Regions from separate parts of the Kribbella voronezhensis genome, predicted to be linked through region 1. Evidence: riboswitches for the same ligand, from Rfam matches in the RefSeq annotation. Region 1 holds a riboswitch; each other region holds the start of a gene.
What was found. A riboswitch is a leader RNA that binds a small molecule or an ion and turns the genes downstream of it on or off. The one in region 1 is predicted to bind ZMP and ZTP.
Positions count from the first base shown of each region.

Region 1 (3,263 bases):
CCGGATGAGAAACAGCGGCGCCCGCACCGGCTTCAACCGGTACGGGCGCCGCTGTCAGGTCAGCTGAGTTCGAGACCTGGGTAGAGCGGGTGCTTGTCGAGCAGTTCCGCCGATGCAGCTCGGACCTTGTCGGCGACGCCGTCGGCGAGCACGTACTTCGCCTTCGAGGGCGCCCCGGCCGAGGTCGTGGTCGGAGTGACGCTGGACAGCACGTCGACCATCAGCTCCGCGACGCGGTCGAACTCGTCCAGGCCGAACCCGCGGGTGGTGAGCGCCGGCGTGCCGATCCGGACGCCGGAGGTGTACCAAGCGCCGTTCGGATCGCGGGGGACCGCGTTGCGGTTGGTCACGATGCCGGCGTCGAGCAGCGCCGATTCGGCCTGCCGGCCGGTGATCCCGTACGACGAGACGTCGAGCAGCACCAGGTGGTTCTCGGTGCCGTCCGTGACGAGCTTGACGCCACGCTTCATCAGGCCCTCGGCCAGGCCGACCGCGTTGTCCGCGACGTTCTGCGCGTAGGTCTTGAACTCGGGCTGGCGCGCCTCGGCGAGCGCGACGGCCTTCGCGGCCATCGTCTGGCTGAGCGGGCCGCCGAGCACCATCGGGCAGCCACGGTCGACCGCGTCGGCGTACTCCGGCTGGCAGAGCACCATGCCGCCACGGGGACCGCGCAGCGACTTGTGCGTGGTGGTCGTGGTGACGTGCGCGTGCGGGACCGGGTCGAAGTCGCCGGTGAAGACCTTGCCGGCGACGAGTCCGGCGAAGTGCGCCATGTCGACCATCAAGGTGGCGCCGACCTCGTCCGCGATCTCGCGCATCTTGGCGAAGTCGACCTTGCGCGGGTACGCCGAGTAGCCGGCGATCAGGATCAGCGGCTTGAACTCGCGAGCGGTCGCGGCGACCTTGTCGTAGTCGAGCAGGCCCGTCTCCGGGTCGGTGCCGTACGAGCTCTGGTGGAACATCTTGCCGGAGATGTTCGGCCGGAAGCCGTGCGTCAGGTGGCCGCCGGCGTCCAGCGACATGCCGAGCATCTTCTGGTCGCCGAGCGCCTTGCGCAGCTTGGCCCAGTCCTCGTCGGACAGGTCGTTGACGTGCTTGGCGCCCGCCTCGGCCAGCGCCGGGGACTCGATCCGGTTGGCCAGGATCGCCCAGAAGGCGACCAGGTTCGCGTCGATGCCGGAGTGCGGCTGGACGTAGGCGTGCGGCGCGTCGAAGAGCGCTTTCGCGTGATCCGCGGCGGCCTGCTCGACGGTGTCGACGTTCTGGCAGCCGGCGTAGAACCGGTGCCCGATGGTGCCCTCGGCGTACTTGTCGGACAGCCAGTTGCCCATCGTCAGCAGCGTCGCCGGGGAGGCGTAGTTCTCACTCGCGATCAGCTTCAGCGAGGACCGCTGGTCGGCCAGTTCGGCCTTGATCGCGCCGGCGATGGTGGGTTCCACCGCGCCGATCACCGCAAGTGCGTTGTTGTACGCGGCCGACGCGGCAGCGGCGTCGAAGGGTTGAGTCATCTTCGTCTCTCTCCTGAGGTTGCACTCGGTCGCGGCACCCAGGCGCACGGTGCCGGCGTCTTTTCGCTCCCCGGTGGTCGATCCCACCTCAGCGCCAGTCGCGACGTCGGTAACCCTAGCGTGTGATGGCGTTGTCAGAGGATGCGGTCGAGGATCGGACCGAACGGCGTGGTGCGGGGGAGGGTGCCCAAGACGCCGGCCCAATCGCCGGCCAGGCGGGACGCCACGAAGGCATCTGCGACGTCAGGTGTCGAGTGACGGACCAGGAGCGATGCCTGCAGGCAGACCGCCATCCGGGCGGCCAGGCGGCGCGCGCCTGCTTCGGCGTTCTCCAGATCAGAGAGCGCTTCCAGTACGTCGGTCACGGCCGCGTCGAGGCGGTGGTCGGCACCGCGGGCGAGACCGACCTCGGTGAGCCAGGCCTCGAGGGATTCGGGGCGCCGGAGCGCGCGGAGTACGTCGAGGGCGTTGACTGTGCCGGAGCCCTCCCAGATCGAGTTCAGCGGGGACTCGCGGAACAGCAGCGGCAGACCGGACTCCTCGACATAACCGTTGCCGCCGAGGCATTCCAGGGCTTCCGCGACGGTGAACGACGTCCGCTTGCAGACCCAGAACTTCGCCAACGGGAGCGCGATCCGCCGGAACGCCGCGGCCTGTTCGTCACCCGCGATCGAGGCGTCCACCGCAGCCGCGAGACGCATCGAGAGAGCGGTTGCTGCTTCGCTCTCGAGCGCCAGATCCGCCAGCACGTTCTGCATCGCGGGCTTGTCCCGCAGCAACCCGCCGAACGCACTCCGGTACGACGTGTGCCAGGTCGCCTCGACGAGCGCGCGCCGCATCAACGCCGCCGACCCGAGGACGCAGTCGAGGCGGGTGGCGGCGACCATCTCGATGATCGTCCGGACGCCGGCGCCCTCGTCGCCGAGGCGGTAGCCGATCGTGTTGTGGAACTCGACCTCGCTGGACGCGTTCGACCGGTTGCCGAGCTTGTCCTTCAGGCGCTGCAAGGCAAACGTGTTCCGGTTGCCGTCGGCAAGGACGCGCGGTACGACGAAGCAGGTCAGGCCTTCCGGCGCCTGGGCGAGGACGAGGAACACGTCCACCTGCGGTGCCGAGCAGAACCACTTGTGCCCGTTCAACAGGTACTCGGTCCCGCTTCCCGAAGGCGTGGCGGTAGTGAGGTTGGCGCGGACGTCGGAGCCGCCCTGCTTCTCGGTCATCCCCATCCCGGCCAGCACGCCCGCCTTGTCGGCGGACCTCAGCCGCCGCGGGTCGTACGCAGTACTGGACAGTCCGGGCACCCATTCGGCGGCGAGGTCGGCGTCGGCCTTGAGAGCCGGTACTGCGGCGTAGGTCATCGAGATCGGACAGCCGTGGCCGGGCTCGACCTGGGACCAGACGTAGAAGCCGGCTGCGCGGGTGAGATGTGGTGCCGGGCGTTCGCTGGTCCAGGGCGCGGCCTGGAGTCCGAAGCCGACGGCCTTCTCCATCAGCCAGTGCCAGGACGGATGGAACTCGACCTCGTCGATGCGGTTCCCGTACCGGTCGTGGGTGCGCAGGGCCGGGGAGTTCTGATTCGCCGGGAGAGCATGAGAGAGCGCTTCCTGCGTTCCCGCGAGCTCGCCGATCTCGGTCAGCCCGGGATCAGCGGAAAGGTCGGCGTACGGACGCAGAGCGTCACCGAGACCGGTGTCGGACGTGAAGAAGTTCACCCCCTGGAGTGGGGGAGCCTGATTCGTTACAGCGTTTGGGTCC
Region 1 is NZ_SOCE01000002.1:1,589,303-1,592,565, reverse strand. It holds gene EV138_RS34605 (DHA2 family efflux MFS transporter permease subunit) at 1-8, shown strand, start outside; gene EV138_RS34600 (glycine hydroxymethyltransferase) at 60-1,550, opposite strand; ZMP/ZTP riboswitch at 1,538-1,620, opposite strand; gene EV138_RS34595 (acyl-CoA dehydrogenase family protein) at 1,643-3,263, opposite strand, start outside.

Region 2 (3,263 bases), on a different contig from region 1:
CGCCCGTCGTACGTGCTGACCGACGGCTTCGGCGTCGACGGCCTCGGCGTACCGGGTCTGGCGATCTGGAAGGGTGACCGGGTGGCCGCCTGCATCGCGGCCGCCTCGGTGATCGCGAAGGTGACCCGGGACCGGATCATGGAGCACTGGCACGAGGTGTACCCGCAGTACGACTTCGCCGTCCACAAGGGCTACTGCACCCCCGAACACCAGGCGGCACTGGACCAATACGGCCCGTGTCCACAACATCGACGGCGGTTCGAGAATGTCCGCCGCAGTCTGCGGCCCGATATGGGACAGAATGTGACCAGTCCCACCGGAGTGGAGAGCCGATGAGCGAGCGTAGCGAGGTGAAGGCGTGAGCGCTGACGACCTCGAGAAGTACGAGACCGATATGGAGCTGCAGCTCTATCGGGAGTACAAGGACGTCGTCGGGATCTTCAAGTACGTCGTGGAGACCGAACGACGCTTCTATCTGTGCAACGCGGTCGACCTGAAGGTCCGCACCGAAGGCGGTGACGTGTACTTCGAGGTGACCATGGCCGACGCCTGGGTCTGGGACGTCTACCGGTCGGCCCGGTTCGTCAAGAACGCGAAGGTGGTCACCTTCCGCGACGTCAACATCGAAGAGCTCGCCAAGTCCGACCTGGAAGTCCCCAAGGACTCCGACTTCGGTCGCTGACTTCCGCACCCCGGGCGCGTCTGCGCTCCGGGGTGCGCTTTGCCCTAATCGCTGAGCAGCACTCCGCGTCAGTGGTGGAACAGTCTGCCGGTGGTGTGGGTGAGCGTGATCCCGTACTCCGCGCACGCCTGCGCCACCTCGTCCGACCGGATCGATCCACCCGGCTCGGCGATGTACCGAACCCCGTGCCGCTGTGCGTGATCGACGTTGTCCCGGAACGGCAAGGCTCCGTCGGACACGAAGGCGACGTCATCGAGCTTCTGCAGCCACTCCGCGCGCTCGACTTCTTGCGGCGGCTCGACCAGGTCCAGCTTGAGCCGCTCGATCTCCTGGGTCGTGAGGTCGCCTTCGCACCACCGGATCTGCCAGTTGATCCGCTCCTGCCGCTTCAGGTCGTCCCGGAACACCAGGCCGCGGATCGCCGGATGCCGCCTGAGCCACCAGATGTCGGCCTTCGCTCCGGCCAACCGAGTGCAGTCCACTCGCGACTGCTGCCCGGCACCGATCCCGATCGTCATGCCGCCGCGCACATAGCAAACCGAGTTGGACTGCGTGAACCGCGAGACCGCCATCCCCAACTGGAGATCGTGCACGGCCCCTTGAGACATCTGGTTGGCCACGAGCTGGGGGAGCTGAGATCGCTCCTGGGTCAGGCGTACGCCGTACACCTCACGCGCCTCTTCTCGCGGCGGCACGTACTCCTGGTCAGCCTCGATGACCAAGAATCGCCCCTTCTTCTTCCTGCCGAGCCGCTCGACCGTGCCCGGCTCGTACCCGGGCGCGATGATGCCGTCGCACACGAGCCCGCCCAACACCTCGGCCAGCTCACCATCCACCGGATGCGACACCGCGGCGAAGTCCCCGTACGACGACTTCGGGTCGGCATCCCGGGCGCGAAGGTACGCACTGGTGAGCTCACCGACGCTGCCGCTGTCCACGCCGTACAGTCCAGCGGCAACCTCATCGACAGGTCCCGCAACAGCCGCGCCGGCAGGAGACACGTGCTTGAAGGACGCCGCCGCCGGCTTCCCCAGGCTCTGACTCGCTTCCCGCACCAACTGCCAACTGTTCAACGCATCAAGCAGGTTGATGAACGACGGCTCCCCGTGCACCACTCGCATCGGCCACTCACCAGCCACCACCGGCACCGCACTCGCGTCCTGCCCGGGGTTGATTCCATACCGCAATTCCATGTCGGGGCCTCCTCGTCACCAACCAAGGAAGCGCCCAGGCGGTCGACGCTCACACGGAATCAGGTCGCTCCCCGGTGGTCCTCCACCCTCGCCAGTCACGACTCTCGCGACCCTAACCGATCGGGCTGCGGGCTCAGGGGTGCAGGGTGGGCCGGTAGATGAGTTCTTGGGTGTGGTTGTCGAGGGTGCGTGTCTCGATCAGTTCCAGGTCGAAGGCGGCCGCGTCGTCGAAGATCCGGCCCAAGCCGCTGTGACCGGTGATCACGGGAAAGAGCGTGACCTGTACGCGGTCGACCAGTCCCGCGGCGAGCAGGGCGCGGTTCAGCGTCAGGCTGCCGTGCGAGCGCAGCGGCACGTCGGACTCCTTCTTGAGCCGGGCGATGGCCTCGACGGCGTCACCGTTCAGGATGGTCGCGTCCCAGTCGAGCGGTGCGTCGAGGGTGTTCGACACCACCGTCGTCGGCAGGTTCCGCATCCGGGTGACCCACGGATCCCACACCTCGGAGTCCGCGGAGGCCGAGGCGAGCATCGACGACATTCCCCGGTAGGTGTTGGCTCCGAGAACGAGCCGCTGCTGTTCGCCGTACTGGTTGAAGCGGTGTTCGAGCAGCTCCGGACCCTGCTTGCCGAAGTACCCACCGAATGTCTTGCTGTTGGAGTAGCCGTCGAGGCTGGAAAAGATGTCGAACGTGTAGCTGACACTCATGATGGTGTTTCTCCTGATCTCGGTGGACGCTCTCGTCGGCGCCCTCATCCCCACTACGAACGCCTCAACTTCAATCCGACAAACCGCTCTCCAACTCAGATGGCCACGCGTATCAACAAGTCATCGAACCGCACGTTCGAAGGAACGCAGCCGAGGCCCACCCCGCCGCGCGCTGTCTAATCGAGGGTCACTGTCATTCGCCGGTCGGTGCCTGTGCCGTACTCCGGGTCTCGGCCGGGGACGTGGATCGAGTGCTCGCTGACCTGCGCCCGGTACAGCCGCCACAGCTCCGGTTCACGGAGCTCCGCGGCGTCGAACTGCCTGAGTCCCGGGAACCGTGTCCAGGTCACGGTGTCGAGACAGCTCTCCAACTCCTCGTCCGGGACCACCTCGGCGCGGGCGATCAAATAGACCGCCTGCCCACGCCCGATCTCCGCGGCCGAGTCGAACACCACCATGCTGACCTCTGGCCGCTCGGCGATGTTCCGCGAGTGATGCGACTCGACCGACGACACCCAGTACATCAACGAGTAGCCGTCCGGCGCGAAGTACACCGGCGACACCCGTGGACGCCCGTCCGGATCCACAGTCCCGAGAACCATGTACCGATTGCTGTCGATCAAGTGCTTGGCCAACTCCTCAGATCCCATCCGGAAAGCTAACCGCCCGTCGGTCCACCCTC
Region 2 is NZ_SOCE01000003.1:437,641-440,903, forward strand. It holds gene EV138_RS36730 (ribonuclease HII) at 1-336, shown strand, start outside; gene EV138_RS36735 (DUF2469 domain-containing protein) at 359-682, shown strand; gene EV138_RS36740 (phosphoribosylaminoimidazolecarboxamide formyltransferase) at 751-1,875, opposite strand; ZMP/ZTP riboswitch at 1,901-1,984, opposite strand; gene EV138_RS36745 (dihydrofolate reductase family protein) at 2,009-2,581, opposite strand; gene EV138_RS36750 (pyridoxamine 5'-phosphate oxidase family protein) at 2,758-3,231, opposite strand.
Region 2: linked by a shared signal. The riboswitch ahead of EV138_RS36740 (phosphoribosylaminoimidazolecarboxamide formyltransferase) and the one ahead of EV138_RS34600 (glycine hydroxymethyltransferase) in region 1 are both predicted to bind ZMP and ZTP.

Region 3 (3,263 bases), 500 kb from region 1:
CTGCCGACGTACCGGGTGAGATCCTCGGCCGAGCTGAGCGTGCGAGCCTCGGCCAGCGGCTTCGACTTCACGCTGGCCGCGTCGGTGACGATCGCGTCGGTCTGCTTGAGCTGCTCGGCGACCACCGCGCCCACGTGGTCCGGCGGTACGGCGACGACCACGAGCTGCGGCTCGAGCTGGACCAGCCGCGAACCGGCACCGATCCGCTCGGCCATCAGCGCGTTGTCGGGATCGGCGTCGACCAGCTCCACGACGACGCCGAGCCGCGCGAGTGCGAGGCCGATCGACGTACCGATCAGTCCGGTGCCGACGATCCGGACCGGTCCGCGCAGCTCGGTCACTGCGCACCCGTGAGGTCGGGACGGAGGCTGGTGGCGCCGTGCAGGTAGACGTGCTGGATCTTCTCCCGCGACCGCGGCGACTCGGCGTGCACCATCATCCGGACCACCCGCGGCAGCGCGTGCGGCACGTCGATCTCCTGCATGCACATCAGCGGTACGTCGGTCAGCCCGATCTGCCGGCCGGCCACCGCGGGGAACTCCGAGTGCAGGTCCGGCGTGACCGTGAAGAGGATGCTGATCAGGTCCTCGGACTCCAGATCGTTGGCTTCCAGCACTGCCCGGACCAGCTCGGCGGACCGCTCGAGCAAGTGCTCGCGCTCGTCCTTCTCGAGCTGGGTGGCTCCCCGGATCGCCCGTACCGCCACAGTGCCTGCCTCCTCGTTCGCGGCCATTTGCCGACAACAACCCTAGCCAGTTCCCCGCCCGGGTGCCCGGTCGTCTCGCATTCTGCCCCTACCGCAGCCGTTCGGCGGCGTCGACAGTCTGCTCGAGCAGCAGTGAGATCGTCATCGGGCCGACGCCGCCCGGTACCGGGGTGATCAGGCTCGCCACCTGAGCGGCCTCCTCGAAGTGCACGTCGCCGACGTTGCCTTCGTTGTATCCGGCATCGATCACGACCGCGCCCGGCTTCAGCCAGTCGCCCCGGACGAAGTTCGCCTTGCCGACGGCGGCCACGACGATGTCGGCGGTGCGCACGATGTCCGCCAGATCACGGGTCCTGGAGTGCGTGTAGGTGACGGTCGCGTTCGATGCCAGCAGCAACATTCCGACCGGCTTGCCGAGGATCGGGCTGCGGCCGATGACGACGGCGTGCGCGCCTTCCAGCGGTACGTCGTACGCCTCGAGCAGGCGCAGGATGCCGCCCGGCGTACAGGACCGGAAGCCCGGTTCGCCGAACGCCATCGCCGCGAACGCGTGCATGGTGACGCCGTCGACGTCCTTGGCCGGGTCGATCGCCTCGAACGCGGCCCGCTCGTCGATCTGCGCCGGCACCGGGTGCTGCAGCAGGATCCCGTGCACCTCGGGGTCTTCGGACAACTTGGTCAGCTCGGCGACGAGTTCCTCGGTGGTGGTCTCGGCGGGCAGGACGACGCTGCGCGAGCCGATGCCGGCCTTCTTGCTGCGGTTCTGCTTCATCCGGACGTAGGTGGCCGAGGCCAGGTCGTCGCCGACCAGAACGGTCGCGAGGCAAGGCTGTACGCCGGTCTCGTCCTGCAGCTTCTTGGCCCGCTCGGCCGCCTTGGCCACCATCTCGGCGGCGAGGTCGGTGCCGATCATCAGCTGGGCAGTGGTTCCGGTCGAGGTCATGCGCGCTCCTTCGGGCGTCGACGAACAGGTCGGGTGCCCAGGCGCGCGGCTTCAGGTCGGCGAGGCCGACGGACCGTTCCCCGGTGGTCTTCCACCTCAACGCCAGTAGCGGTCCGGCACCGAGTTTAGCGGTCCTCCCCCGGCGGCGCTGCCGGTGTCAGCTCCCGGCAGCCCGGAACACGAGCAAGCGAGACGCGTCCGTCACTGCCTCACCACGCCAGCCTCCGCGTACCTCGATCCCGCCGAAGCCCGCTTCTTCGAGGGCGGTGGTGAGCTCTTCGACCGTCCGGAAATACAGCACGTTCCTGAACACGGCGTCGCGGCCGTCGTCGAAGACGTTGTGCGCGTCGAATACCACCCGGCCCTGGTCGACGTCGATGACCTCGATCCACTCGCGAAGACGACCGGCCGACGTGTCACGTTCGCCGTACGTCGCTTCGCGGGTCCACTGCTCCCAGGCGCGCGTGGTGGGGTTGCGACTCTCGAAGCTGATGACGCCACCTGGTTTGAGGGCTCCACGGAGGGCGCTCAGGGCGGCGGGGAGGCCGCTCACGTACATCATCGTGTTGCCGCTGCTCAGCACCAGATCGGCGTCGCCGGACTGCTCGACCGCGGTCAGGTCACCGTCGATCCAGGTGACGGTGTCGGCGCCGGGTTGTCTGCGGGCGTAGTCGAGCATGGTCTTGCTCGGGTCGATGCCGATGACTTTGCGACCTGGCTTTGCAAGCGTGCGGGTCAGCAGGCCGGTGCCGCAGCCGAAGTCGATGATCTTCGTCGCTTCGAGTTCGTCGGCGAGGGCGCGGAAGAAGTCGTGGTCGATGCCGGACGGGTTGTCGAGGTCGTACAACTCGACCAGTTGCTCGTCGCCGAACGGGTCATCAGTCATCCGCGCACGCTAGAGCGCGATCAGACGATCACACAACGCAATAACGCTGGCATGGCTCGGACGGGCGAGGTATTACGCCGGACGGCTCAGAGCAGGCCGGCGTGGTCCAGAGCGAGGTATTACGCCGGACCGCTCAGAGCAGGCCGGCGTGGTCCAGAGCGACATAGGCGGCATCCGTGCCGGTCATCTGGCCGGGGGTGCGGAGTTCGGCGCGGAACTCTTCGACGGTGAGCTCGACGGGGACGCAATCCTCGGTCTCGTCCAGGTGTTGTTGGCCGTCCGGACGGCAGCCGCGGGCGATCGCGACGTACTTGCGGAAGACCGATGAGGAGGCTGCCCAGATCCAGCCGACCACCTCGATGGACTCGCAGGTGTAGCCGGTCTCCTCTTCCAGCTCGCGGCGACCGCCGTCCGCCGGCTCCTCGCCCGGATCCACCAGACCACCGGGCAGGTTGGTGACGACCTGATCCGGGCCGGCGCGGAACATCCGGATCGTGACGATCCGGCCCTCCGGCGTCAGCGGCAGCACGGTCACACCCGAACTGAACCCGGAATCGAGCTCCGGACCGAACACGTCCCAGTCCACTTCCCGGCCGTCCGGCAGGCGATAACGCCGGCGCTTGACGGTGAGGAACCCGTCGTACCCCGGCTTCTCCTCCAGCAACACCCACGGCTCGGGATCGGCAGCACGCGGAACCGGCGAAGCAGCTCCCCCGGCGAGATCAGCA
Region 3 is NZ_SOCE01000002.1:1,089,392-1,092,654, reverse strand. It holds gene EV138_RS32300 (prephenate dehydrogenase) at 1-341, opposite strand, end outside; gene aroH (chorismate mutase) at 338-733, opposite strand; gene EV138_RS32290 (bifunctional 5,10-methylenetetrahydrofolate dehydrogenase/5,10-methenyltetrahydrofolate cyclohydrolase) at 795-1,649, opposite strand; ZMP/ZTP riboswitch at 1,678-1,769, opposite strand; gene EV138_RS32285 (class I SAM-dependent methyltransferase) at 1,807-2,535, opposite strand; gene EV138_RS37510 (NUDIX hydrolase) at 2,669-3,202, opposite strand.
Region 3: linked by a shared signal. The riboswitch ahead of EV138_RS32290 (bifunctional 5,10-methylenetetrahydrofolate dehydrogenase/5,10-methenyltetrahydrofolate cyclohydrolase) and the one ahead of EV138_RS34600 (glycine hydroxymethyltransferase) in region 1 are both predicted to bind ZMP and ZTP.